3 regions of the Flavobacterium sp. W22_SRS_FP1 genome follow, and region 2 is predicted to be linked to each of the others. Evidence: riboswitches for the same ligand, from Rfam matches in the RefSeq annotation. Region 2 holds a riboswitch; each other region holds the start of a gene.
The links. A riboswitch is a leader RNA that binds a small molecule or an ion and turns the genes downstream of it on or off. The one in region 2 is predicted to bind S-adenosylmethionine.

Region 1: linked by a shared signal. The riboswitch ahead of ACEN2H_RS07400 (hypothetical protein) and the one ahead of thrA (bifunctional aspartate kinase/homoserine dehydrogenase I) in region 2 are both predicted to bind S-adenosylmethionine.
Region 3: linked by a shared signal. The riboswitch ahead of ACEN2H_RS07545 (Na+/H+ antiporter NhaC family protein) and the one ahead of thrA (bifunctional aspartate kinase/homoserine dehydrogenase I) in region 2 are both predicted to bind S-adenosylmethionine.

The regions. Positions count from the first base shown of each region.
Region 1 is NZ_JBGQOE010000009.1:115,203-118,489, reverse strand. It holds gene ACEN2H_RS07415 (aminotransferase class IV) at 1-522, opposite strand, end outside; gene ACEN2H_RS07410 (START-like domain-containing protein) at 577-969, opposite strand; tRNA gene ACEN2H_RS07405 (tRNA-Met) at 1,125-1,198, shown strand; SAM-I-IV-variant riboswitch at 1,544-1,641, shown strand; gene ACEN2H_RS07400 (hypothetical protein) at 1,867-3,129, shown strand; gene ACEN2H_RS07395 (hypothetical protein) at 3,247-3,287, opposite strand, start outside.
Region 2 is NZ_JBGQOE010000006.1:100,826-104,112, reverse strand. It holds gene thrA (bifunctional aspartate kinase/homoserine dehydrogenase I) at 1-1,584, opposite strand, end outside; SAM riboswitch class I at 1,665-1,773, opposite strand; gene ACEN2H_RS05600 (hypothetical protein) at 2,416-2,730, opposite strand.
Region 3 is NZ_JBGQOE010000010.1:13,927-17,213, forward strand. It holds gene ACEN2H_RS07530 (nuclear transport factor 2 family protein) at 1-165, shown strand, start outside; gene sucD (succinate--CoA ligase subunit alpha) at 251-1,123, shown strand; gene ACEN2H_RS07540 (hypothetical protein) at 1,213-1,635, shown strand; SAM-I-IV-variant riboswitch at 1,753-1,849, shown strand; gene ACEN2H_RS07545 (Na+/H+ antiporter NhaC family protein) at 1,910-3,232, shown strand.

The sequences.
Region 1 (3,287 bases), on a different contig from region 2:
GTCGTTTAATAACAAACAATTGTCCAACCCGTTTTCATTTGCAAAAATACTAGCTGTGATATTCAACATTCTATTTGTAGATTTTATTGAAGACAGCAATTGCTTGGTAACATAAAAATCTTTAAACAAATCCACTTCATATTCCTTTTCTGAGAATGAATATAATGCATCATCGATACCCACAACATGGATCAAAAAAGAAACAGTATTAGTTTGCGGCAGATAATAACCTCCATCATTTCTAAAAACGGTAATTCTTGCACGCGATGAATTTGAAAAGTCATTATCACTCACCAAAGAAAGTAATTGCTCTTCAACGTATTCCATAGTAAAATTCATTGGAATTTCCATCCTGACAACACGCATGGATGACATTAATCTAAAATAATGATCTTCTAAAAATAAGATTTTAGAATTTACAATTTTAACCGTTTCAAAAACAGCATCGCCGTATAAAAAAGCACGATTCTGCGTCAATAAATTAGTATCCTTAGCGACTATATTCCCATTAAAATTAATCATAAAAAAGCCCTGAATTTTGTTCAGAGCAAAGGTATGTTATAAAATACAATTATACTATACAGATCCAATGAGATGTTTAAGGTCCGAAATTTGATTTTCCCACAATAATGAAGATTCATCAACTTCATCTTTATCAGCAAAGTCAATGACCATTAAAGAAACATCCTTTGTTAGCTCATCTACTAAAATATGGAGCTCAAAAAAATACTCAGTATCTTTACCATTACCGTCTATCCATTTGAACTTTACTTTTTCACCTGATTTTTTAGAAGCAAGTCTAGCTTTTTCCTCTGAATCGTTCCAAATAAAAGTAAAAAATTCACCACGAGAATTTACATTGTCAGCAAACCACTCCGACAAACCTGAGGGGGTCGAAATGTACTGATATAATAGCTGGGGAGACGAGTTGATGGGAAACTCTATTTCGTAACGTACTTTTTGATCCATGAATTACATTTTATTTTTTTACCGAATATATATAATATAATGGCTAAAAAAAAACCTTTTATAAAATATTTTTTTTATTTCAAATTAGCTTGCACACTGTAATATAATTTTTATCTTTGCAGCCGCGTTGAAGAATGCTAATTCTTACAACATTTGGCGAGGTAGCTCAGTCGGTTAGAGCGCAGGATTCATAACCCTGAGGTCACGGGTTCAAATCCCGTCCTCGCTACGAAAACAAACCCTTAAACAGCAATTGTTTAGGGGTTTTTTATGCTGTTTTCTTTGTGAATAAGCAACTTATGGTTTTTATAAAAGGACGAATCAGTTTAAAAGTGACTGATTAATAATACCCAAATATAAGAAAATAATATCTATTTTCATAGCTATTGTATGTATACTTATAGCACTTTTCTGCCACTTTCTAGCCACTTTTTTAACCATTTCTTTGTTATTTGTAAGTTGTAAATTTAATTTAGATAAGATGGTGCTTCAATTCATCAAGCTGTTAGAATTCATTACGTATTCATTTTTAGCGGTTTAAACTTGTATAATTCAGTATTTTTTTGTAATTTTGCAGAAATATCAAGAGTTAGGTTTATCCTATGCCAACCTGCGTAAGCGTATGTAAGGTGGAAAAAAGATGTGAGTGTTAAACTAAAAGAAAAACGTGAATTATGACAAAAAAAGTCTGTTTTCCCTGTGCAGTATTATTAAACTGCAGAATTCCTTTCTACCTTATTTTTATTTATCATAGACTAAAAGTCTACTGATTTTATATTTCTTTCAATTTAGCTTTTAGCTATTATTTCCCAATTACTATTTAATTAATTAACACATAAGATTTAGCGGTGTTCTTCACATCGTGGGCATCGCTTTGTCTTATTTAAATAAAAAAAAATGAATAAAATTGATAATATATTAAAGTCTAATGATTTAAAAAACAACCAAAACAAAAGCTTTTGGATAAATCATTTTAAAAATTGCAGTTCTCCCTCAGTTTTGGGTGAAATAACTATTGAAGAAGTCCTCCATAAAATTAAACACGGTGACGAGAACCTACTGTTGATTAAAAATGCTAGAGATTACGGCAAAGGACATGAACAATATGATGAAATAAAAAAATTACACTTACCAACTTTTAGATTTAACTTCCTCATAAAAGGTACGGCAAAAAACGTAAATGTTATTGGTGCAACTGGATTAATTTATATAGATGTGGATGATAACATAGAAATCCCCCACAGTGATTATATTTATGCTATGTGGCGATCTCTCTCCAATACTGGATACGGTATTCTAGTTAAGGTGGACAACTTAACTCTGGACAACTTCAAAGATGTTTATGCCTCACTAGGAATGATACTAGGTGTTAAAGTTGATGATGGTGCACGTAAAGCAATACAGCAAAATGTATTGAGCTACGACCCCTCCCTATATTGTAATACTGATTCAAGGGTCTATGAGTACAAGCATTCAAAAAAAGCTTCACCTAGTAGTATAAAGAAAAAAGAAGAATGTATAGTGGTAAATGAAGCCTCAGTTCATCAAAGTAGAATTAAAGAACGGATTGATAATTCATACAAATATTTTATTGGAGATAATTCCGAGAAAGAATATTTATATTTTGAAGAAAAAATTATGATTTGTGCTCCATTTATGCCTTGGAATGGAGTTAATAAGGGCAACCGAAACAATTTATTATTTAGACTGTTGTCTCAATTTGCATTATTGAATCCAGAATTAGGAAAGGATTACTTAATAGCAAAGAGTAACTATTTTAACAAAAAAATGTATCCTAATCTAACAAGTAGAGAAATACACTTAATAATTTCAAGTGTTTTAGAAAAACGCAAAGAAGGAACCTTGGAAATGTTCTATAATAAAGAAAGGTTAATTCTATTTAATCCAAACATACAGTTAACAAAATCAGAAAAATGTCAAATTACTGGGGCTTTGGTTGGTGGAAAAAGAAGTAAAAAAACACAACAAGCAATATATGAAATCCTTGAAAATTGGGATTTTGAAGAACTAGGTCAAATAACACAAATATCTGTTATAAGAATTTTAAAATTTTCAAGGTCGAAGGTTCAAAGGCATTGGTTTCATTTTAAAGAATATGTCGAAGACCTAAACAACGAAAACAAACCGAAATCGGCTTAATTTATATCGATATACCCTTTCTGAGCTATCGTAAATCAATTTACAGTAAAGTTTAAGTCAAAAAGAAAACAGCCCCTTTGTAGGGCTGTATTTCATATATATCGACTTTCAAAAATATTACTTTATAAACTTTACGAGCTCTGATTTTTTAGTATCAT
Region 2 (3,287 bases):
AGCAACCAAAGATGCTGTATAATTACTTCCATTTCTACCCAAAGTAGTAGTTTCGTTTTTAGCATTGGAACCAATAAAACCGGTAATTACCAAAACGGAATCTTTGTTTTCTTTAAAAACCTGAATGATGTTCTTTTTAGAAATAGCTTCTAAAGGTTGCGCATCGCCAAAATTAGAGTCAGTAATAATTAATTCTCTTGTGTCCGCTAATTTTGCAGGAATGCCTTTTTGATTCAACAAAAACACTAATAACTTAGCCGAAAGTAATTCGCCATGTGCTAAAATCTGGTCTTGAATCTTAACGCTAAAATCCCCAATCAAGCTAACTCCCTCAAAGAGTTTATCTAATTTATCAAATTCTATCGAAAAATCAACGGCATCAAAACCATCTTTTTGATAGGTTTTAAAACTTTCTAGTAGCGGTTTATAATTTCCGTTTTTGGCTGCGATAGTAAGAATATCGTCTAACTCATCTGTTGCATTTTCTCTTGCCGAAACTACGATTGCAATTTTTTCTTGTTGCTTTATCTTGGACTCAATAATATCTAAAACTTTATTGATTCCTTCTCCGTTAGCTAAAGATTTCCCTCCAAATTTTACTATTTTCATCTGTTTCTTATTTTTAAAAACAACTTCTAATAAATTGTCTAATTGCTCATGCTCTATCAAAAAGGCATCATGCCCATGTTGTGAGTCAATCTCACTATAGAATACATTATTTTTAAATTTTTTAATCTCGTTGTAGGTTTCTCTATTCTCCTTTGCTGTAAAAAACAAATCCGAATTAATTCCTACAATGTATATGTTGGCTTCTACTTTTGAAATAACTGCTTCTAAAGACTGTCGATTTCGAGTAATATCGATCGTTTTTAAAAGTTGGTTCATCATTTTATAAGCCAAAAGTTGAAACCTTTTTTCTAATTTTTCTCCATGGTAATTCAGCCAACTCTCTACTTTAAATGTTTCTAGTTGTTCATTAAGATCTCTATTAAATTTGACTTTGAAAGACTCAGGTGTTCTGTAGCACAACATAGCGTGAATACGCGCATCTTCAATAGGTTTCGAAGAATTATTAAGGATTTGCTCTTGCAAATAACAATTAGCTATCAACCAGTCAGTCGCTTTCCAATCTGTGGCAATTGGAATGAAGTTTTGAGCCAGCTTAGGTTCCAAAGCCAAAATTTCCCAAGCGATTCCACCTCCAACAGAACCACCAATGAGCGCAAACAGATTATCAATCTTTAAGACCCGAAGACCCTCTATGAAAATTCTAGCGATGTCCCTTGTTATAAAGTCTCTATAATTTTCGATAGTAGCTGAATTAAAACCATTACCTGGCACATCAAAAGAGACAATTGTATACTTTCTAACATCAATGGTCTTATCTACTCCTACTATATCATTCCACCAGCCTGATTCACCAATAACTTGTGAGTTTCCAGTCAAGGCATGATTAATTAAAATAATTGGGGCTGTATGCAAAGGAGCACCAAAAACTTGAAAACTTAAGTTTAGGCTAGCATAAAAAGCACCATTATAAGTGGTGAAGTTTTCTAAGGTAATATGTGTTGGTTTATTTTCCAATGTCAAATCTTTTATTGATTTTGATTTGTATTTGGAAATATTAGAAAGAAAAAACTAGGTAAATACTAGAGAATTTCTTGTTGTTATCTTTCCACTTTTGGTAGTGGTAGAATGCAGCACCTTCTTCGATTTCTCAAAGGGTTGCTAAGGCTTCATCGGGTCTAATCCCTCGTCCTTTCTTTATAACATTTCAATACGTTAATGAACTTATGACTGCAAATTAAATACTATTTTTTTAAACAACCAAATATTACCTTGATTTGATTATTGTTTTTCGAGAAACGTATTTCGAATAATCCCAAAAAAATACCCGAAAAGCAATTTCGCTTTTAGGGCATTAGTGTAAACTGACAGACACTTTAGAGTAATTATTTTTCATATAAAATATTTTTTTTTCTAAAATATTATTTAAATACTGCTTTTTAAAAACACTCCTTTTAGTTAAATAAAGAGGATCTCATTTTCTTGAGAATACATCTGAAATAACAATGAGTTTCCCGCTTTTTTTGGTTTAAAGCTAACGCCTGATCTTATTTCAAACCTAGGACTACTTAATTCTCCTTGGAGTTGGGACTCATTGTTTCTTTTCTCCCTAGACTTAATGTTTCGGTGAAACCTTTTTTTTTCTGGTGTTTTCATATCATTGTTTTTAAGTTATCAATTTTAAAACGAATGCAGTTTATAATATCCAAATAGAAAAGCTAACACTAGCTCTAATCAATTTTATTCCAATAACTGACTAGAGCTAATGTGCTGTTTTTGTTGCCTTAAATATATTTTAAAAGTTTTTCCTAATGAATACTACTGCTCTTAAAGGTCTGGCATACTAGTTCATTGTAATTCATTAAAAGCAAGCTGAGCTGTTTTCACATTTATCTTATCAACCTTCTGAACTTGCGTCTGTGTTAGGCAATTATTATCTTTAGCCTCTATCATGCGTCCTTTTAAAGCTTCCCATCTATCCCGCATATAAGGATATTGCGATAAAGCAATATGGTCTCCGTTCTGAGCATTCTTATACTGTCTTTTATATTCCTTGAAATAATTCTTGTAATCGGCAAGATATTTATCCCATTTCTTACTTTTCTTTTTGCTTTTTGCATTTTCTGCGGTATCCAATACCAAACCTTTTTCAACTGCTTTCATAATTAAATTATTTTTACGTTAAAAATTTGCTTTAAGGCTCTATAATCTAGAAATTTTAAGTTAAAATTAAAACTCCCGCTTTAATATTGTTAATTTTAACTCTTATCAAATCTAACAAAACAAGATCTTTTAATAAAAAATACTCGATTAACTTACATAATATCTGGTATAAGGTATTTTTACTAAGGATTTGTTTAACAGAAAGCTCCAAAACAAGATTATAATTCAATAAATGTAAAATGATAAAAGCACCGATTTGACAAAAGGTTTTAAAACCAAACAAACCTGTAAACTTTAAATAAAAAACTAGCAGCAAGCATTTACCAATCCTAATAATAATGTTAGCGAAAACTCAAAACGCTACTGAACAGTGCTCAAAAAAAAAGAGAAGATTAATCTACAGTTCCAAATCGTTTCATATATTTGCATGCGAATACAAGAGGAAAAATTTGAACTGATTGCAACCTCTTCATAATGAGCAAAATTCATTATGGATGCTGAATATTTTCAGTAGAAAAAATGCTAAAGCAGAAACTCTCCTTTAGTATTTCCAGCAA
Region 3 (3,287 bases), on a different contig from region 2:
AGCCACATTATCGCAGAAAACGATATGATTACTGTGCGTTATGCCCATTTTGTAAAAACAGTAGAGAATCCAAGGGAAGAGATGTTGTTGGCAAATTTTATATCAATTTGGCAAATAAAAGACAATAAATTACACAGAGGTTATCAAATGAGTCAAATATCATAATATATTTTGATAGGAAAGGTGTCAGATAATTTTCAAAACCTTACTTTTGCAGCACAATTTTTAAAAATCACATAAAATATATATCATGAGTGTTTTAGTTAATAAAGATTCCAAAATTATTGTTCAAGGTTTTACAGGAAGCGAAGGAACTTTCCATGCTTCTCAAATGATCGAGTACGGTACTAATGTTGTTGGTGGTGTAACTCCGGGAAAAGGGGGTACTACTCATCTAGATCGTCCAGTTTTCAATACGGTAAAAGACGCAGTTGAACAAGCTGGTGCTGATACAACTATTATTTTTGTACCACCTGCTTTTGCAGCTGATGCAATAATGGAAGCTGCAGACGCTGGAATAAAAGTGATTATAGCAATTACGGAAGGAATCCCCGTAGCTGATATGATTAAAGCAAATGCTTACGTAAAAGAAAGAAGCGCAAGGTTAATTGGGCCAAACTGTCCAGGTGTTATTACTCCAGGAGAGGCTAAAGTTGGTATCATGCCGGGTTTTGTTTTCAAAAAAGGAACTGTAGGTATCGTATCTAAATCTGGAACTTTGACTTACGAAGCAGCTGATCAAGTGGTAAAACAAGGATTAGGAATCACTACAGCTATCGGTATTGGTGGAGATCCTATCATTGGAACAACTACGAAAGAAGCAGTGGAATTGTTGATGAATGACCCGGAAACTGAATGTATCGTAATGATAGGTGAAATAGGTGGTCAATTAGAAGCTGATGCTGCGCATTGGATTAAAGCAGATGGTAACCGCAAACCAGTTGTAGGTTTCATTGCAGGAGTTACCGCTCCAGCAGGAAGAACAATGGGTCATGCAGGTGCTATCGTAGGCGGATCTGACGATACGGCAGAAGCTAAAAAACAAATCATGAGAGAATGTGGAATACACGTTGTGGATTCTCCAGCTGAAATTGGTAAGAAAGTAAAAGAGGTTATTGGATAATTGAAAAATTATTAATGATTTCAATTCATTATAAAAATGCCTCACTGTGTTCTGTGAGGCATTTTATTTAAAATTAATACAAAAGAAAGATGCACAAAGAATTGAAAAAGTTTAAAGTAAGCGATAGTTTTACTTTTACAGCAGCTGATAGTTTAGAACAAGTTTGCAATGCTTCTGAAGGAAGTGGCGTATTTTTGGTTTATTCAGTTGGAGATGAAAAAGAGTTGATCATGGTAGGTTCTACTGGAACTGTTCAAAATGACGGCTCTTTGAAAATCAAAAATGGTGGTTTGAAAGAAAAAATTGTTGAAGGGCATCAATTTGCAAAAACAGGAAGAAAATATTCTTGGCCAGCACAAATGGCTAAAGAAGATATCAGTACTTTAGAAGTAGTGTGGTATGAAACATTCAACGATAAGTCGAAAGGGATTCCAACATTTGTAGAAGGACAAGTTTTACAAAACTTTTTAGATGAAAACGGAAGGCTACCAAAATGGAATGTCGCTTTTTAAAACAAAATAGTATTCTCGTTTGAATAAACGATTCTAATATTGCGCTGCATTTTGTGGCGCTTTTTTTTTTTTTTTGATAAAAGAGAAATGATTTCATAAAGAATTAAGTACTTTTGCCACCGTTATCACGAATCCTTTAATAGGATAGCAACCTGCAAAGACAAGCAAGGTGCTAAAACGATAAGCCAAACTCTTTGGAAAAAATGTTGTTTTACATTCCCATTCTTTTTAGCTGTAGTTTTTCGTTATCATTATTTCATTTTAAAACTACTTTATGACCCATTCATTGAAAGAAAAAGGAAGTGCCTACGCTTTAATTCCCTTATTGATTTTCATTTTTACGTTTTTAGGAGCTGGTATTTGGCTAGATGACTTTTATTCTTTACCCGCCCCAGTTGCAGTATTAATTGGCATTATTGCTGCTTTTCTTATGTTCAGGAGCTCAGCCGATGAAAAATCTGCTACTTTGATAGCTGGTTGCGGAGAGAGTAAAATTATGACCATGTGTTTAATTTATCTTTTGGCTGGAGCGTTTGCTGTTGTCAGTAAAGCAACGGGAGGTGTAGATGCTGTTGTAAACCTTGGCATCAATACTATTGACGTCGCGTATTTTCCTTTAGGCATCTTTTTAATTGCAGCATTTCTATCGACAGCTACAGGAACTTCTGTGGGTGCTATTGTTGCTATAGGGCCTATAGCTGTTAATCTAGCTAATTCTAGCGGAGCATCACTGCCTCTGATTGCAGGCGCTTTGCTGGGAGGCTCAATGCTAGGGGATAATCTTTCGATGATTTCGGACACTACAATTGCCGCGACTCAATCTCTAGGTTGTGAATTGAAGGATAAATTCAAGATAAATTTGTTTATCGCTTTTCCTGCAGCAGTTATTACTATTTTGCTGTTTTTCTATTTGGGATTAAACTCAGATATAATAGCTGTGCCGATTCCTAAGAGCAGTTTTGAATGGATTACCATTATTCCATATGTTTTAGTCATTGTCCTTGCATTGGTTGGTGTAAATGTTTTTTCGACATTGATTATTGGAACACTATTGGCTGGAGTGATTGGCTATTTTGGAAATCATTTCACTCTATTGGTATTTGCCCAAAAAATATATGAAGGATTTACGAGTATGACCGAAATATTTTTATTATCGATGCTAACTGGCGGTTTAGCCGCGATGGTGGATAAAGCTGGAGGAATTGATTACATATTACATCAGATCAAGAAACGCATTAAAAGCAAAAAATCGGCGCAGGCCGGAATAGGTGCATTGGTTGGTTTTACCAATGTGGCTATTGCCAATAATACGGTTTCGATTGTTATAACAGGTGGAATTGCGAAGGAAATCAGTGATGAATATGCATTGAGTCCTAAAAAAACGGCTGCAATACTTGATATCTTTTCCTGCGTTATTCAAGGAATTTTACCTTATGGAGCACAAGTATTGTTGATTCTAAGTTTTGCTGATGGTAAACTTGATTTTATGGACTTACTGACCAACGCTTGGTATCATCTGTTTTTATTGGTTTTTACCTTAGTTGCGATTTATAGTTCTTTCTGGGATAAATTAGTGAAGCGTTTTCTTGATATTTAAAAATCATAAAATTTAGATGCTAAATGAAATTGAAATTTTTTTTAAAAAAGGAATT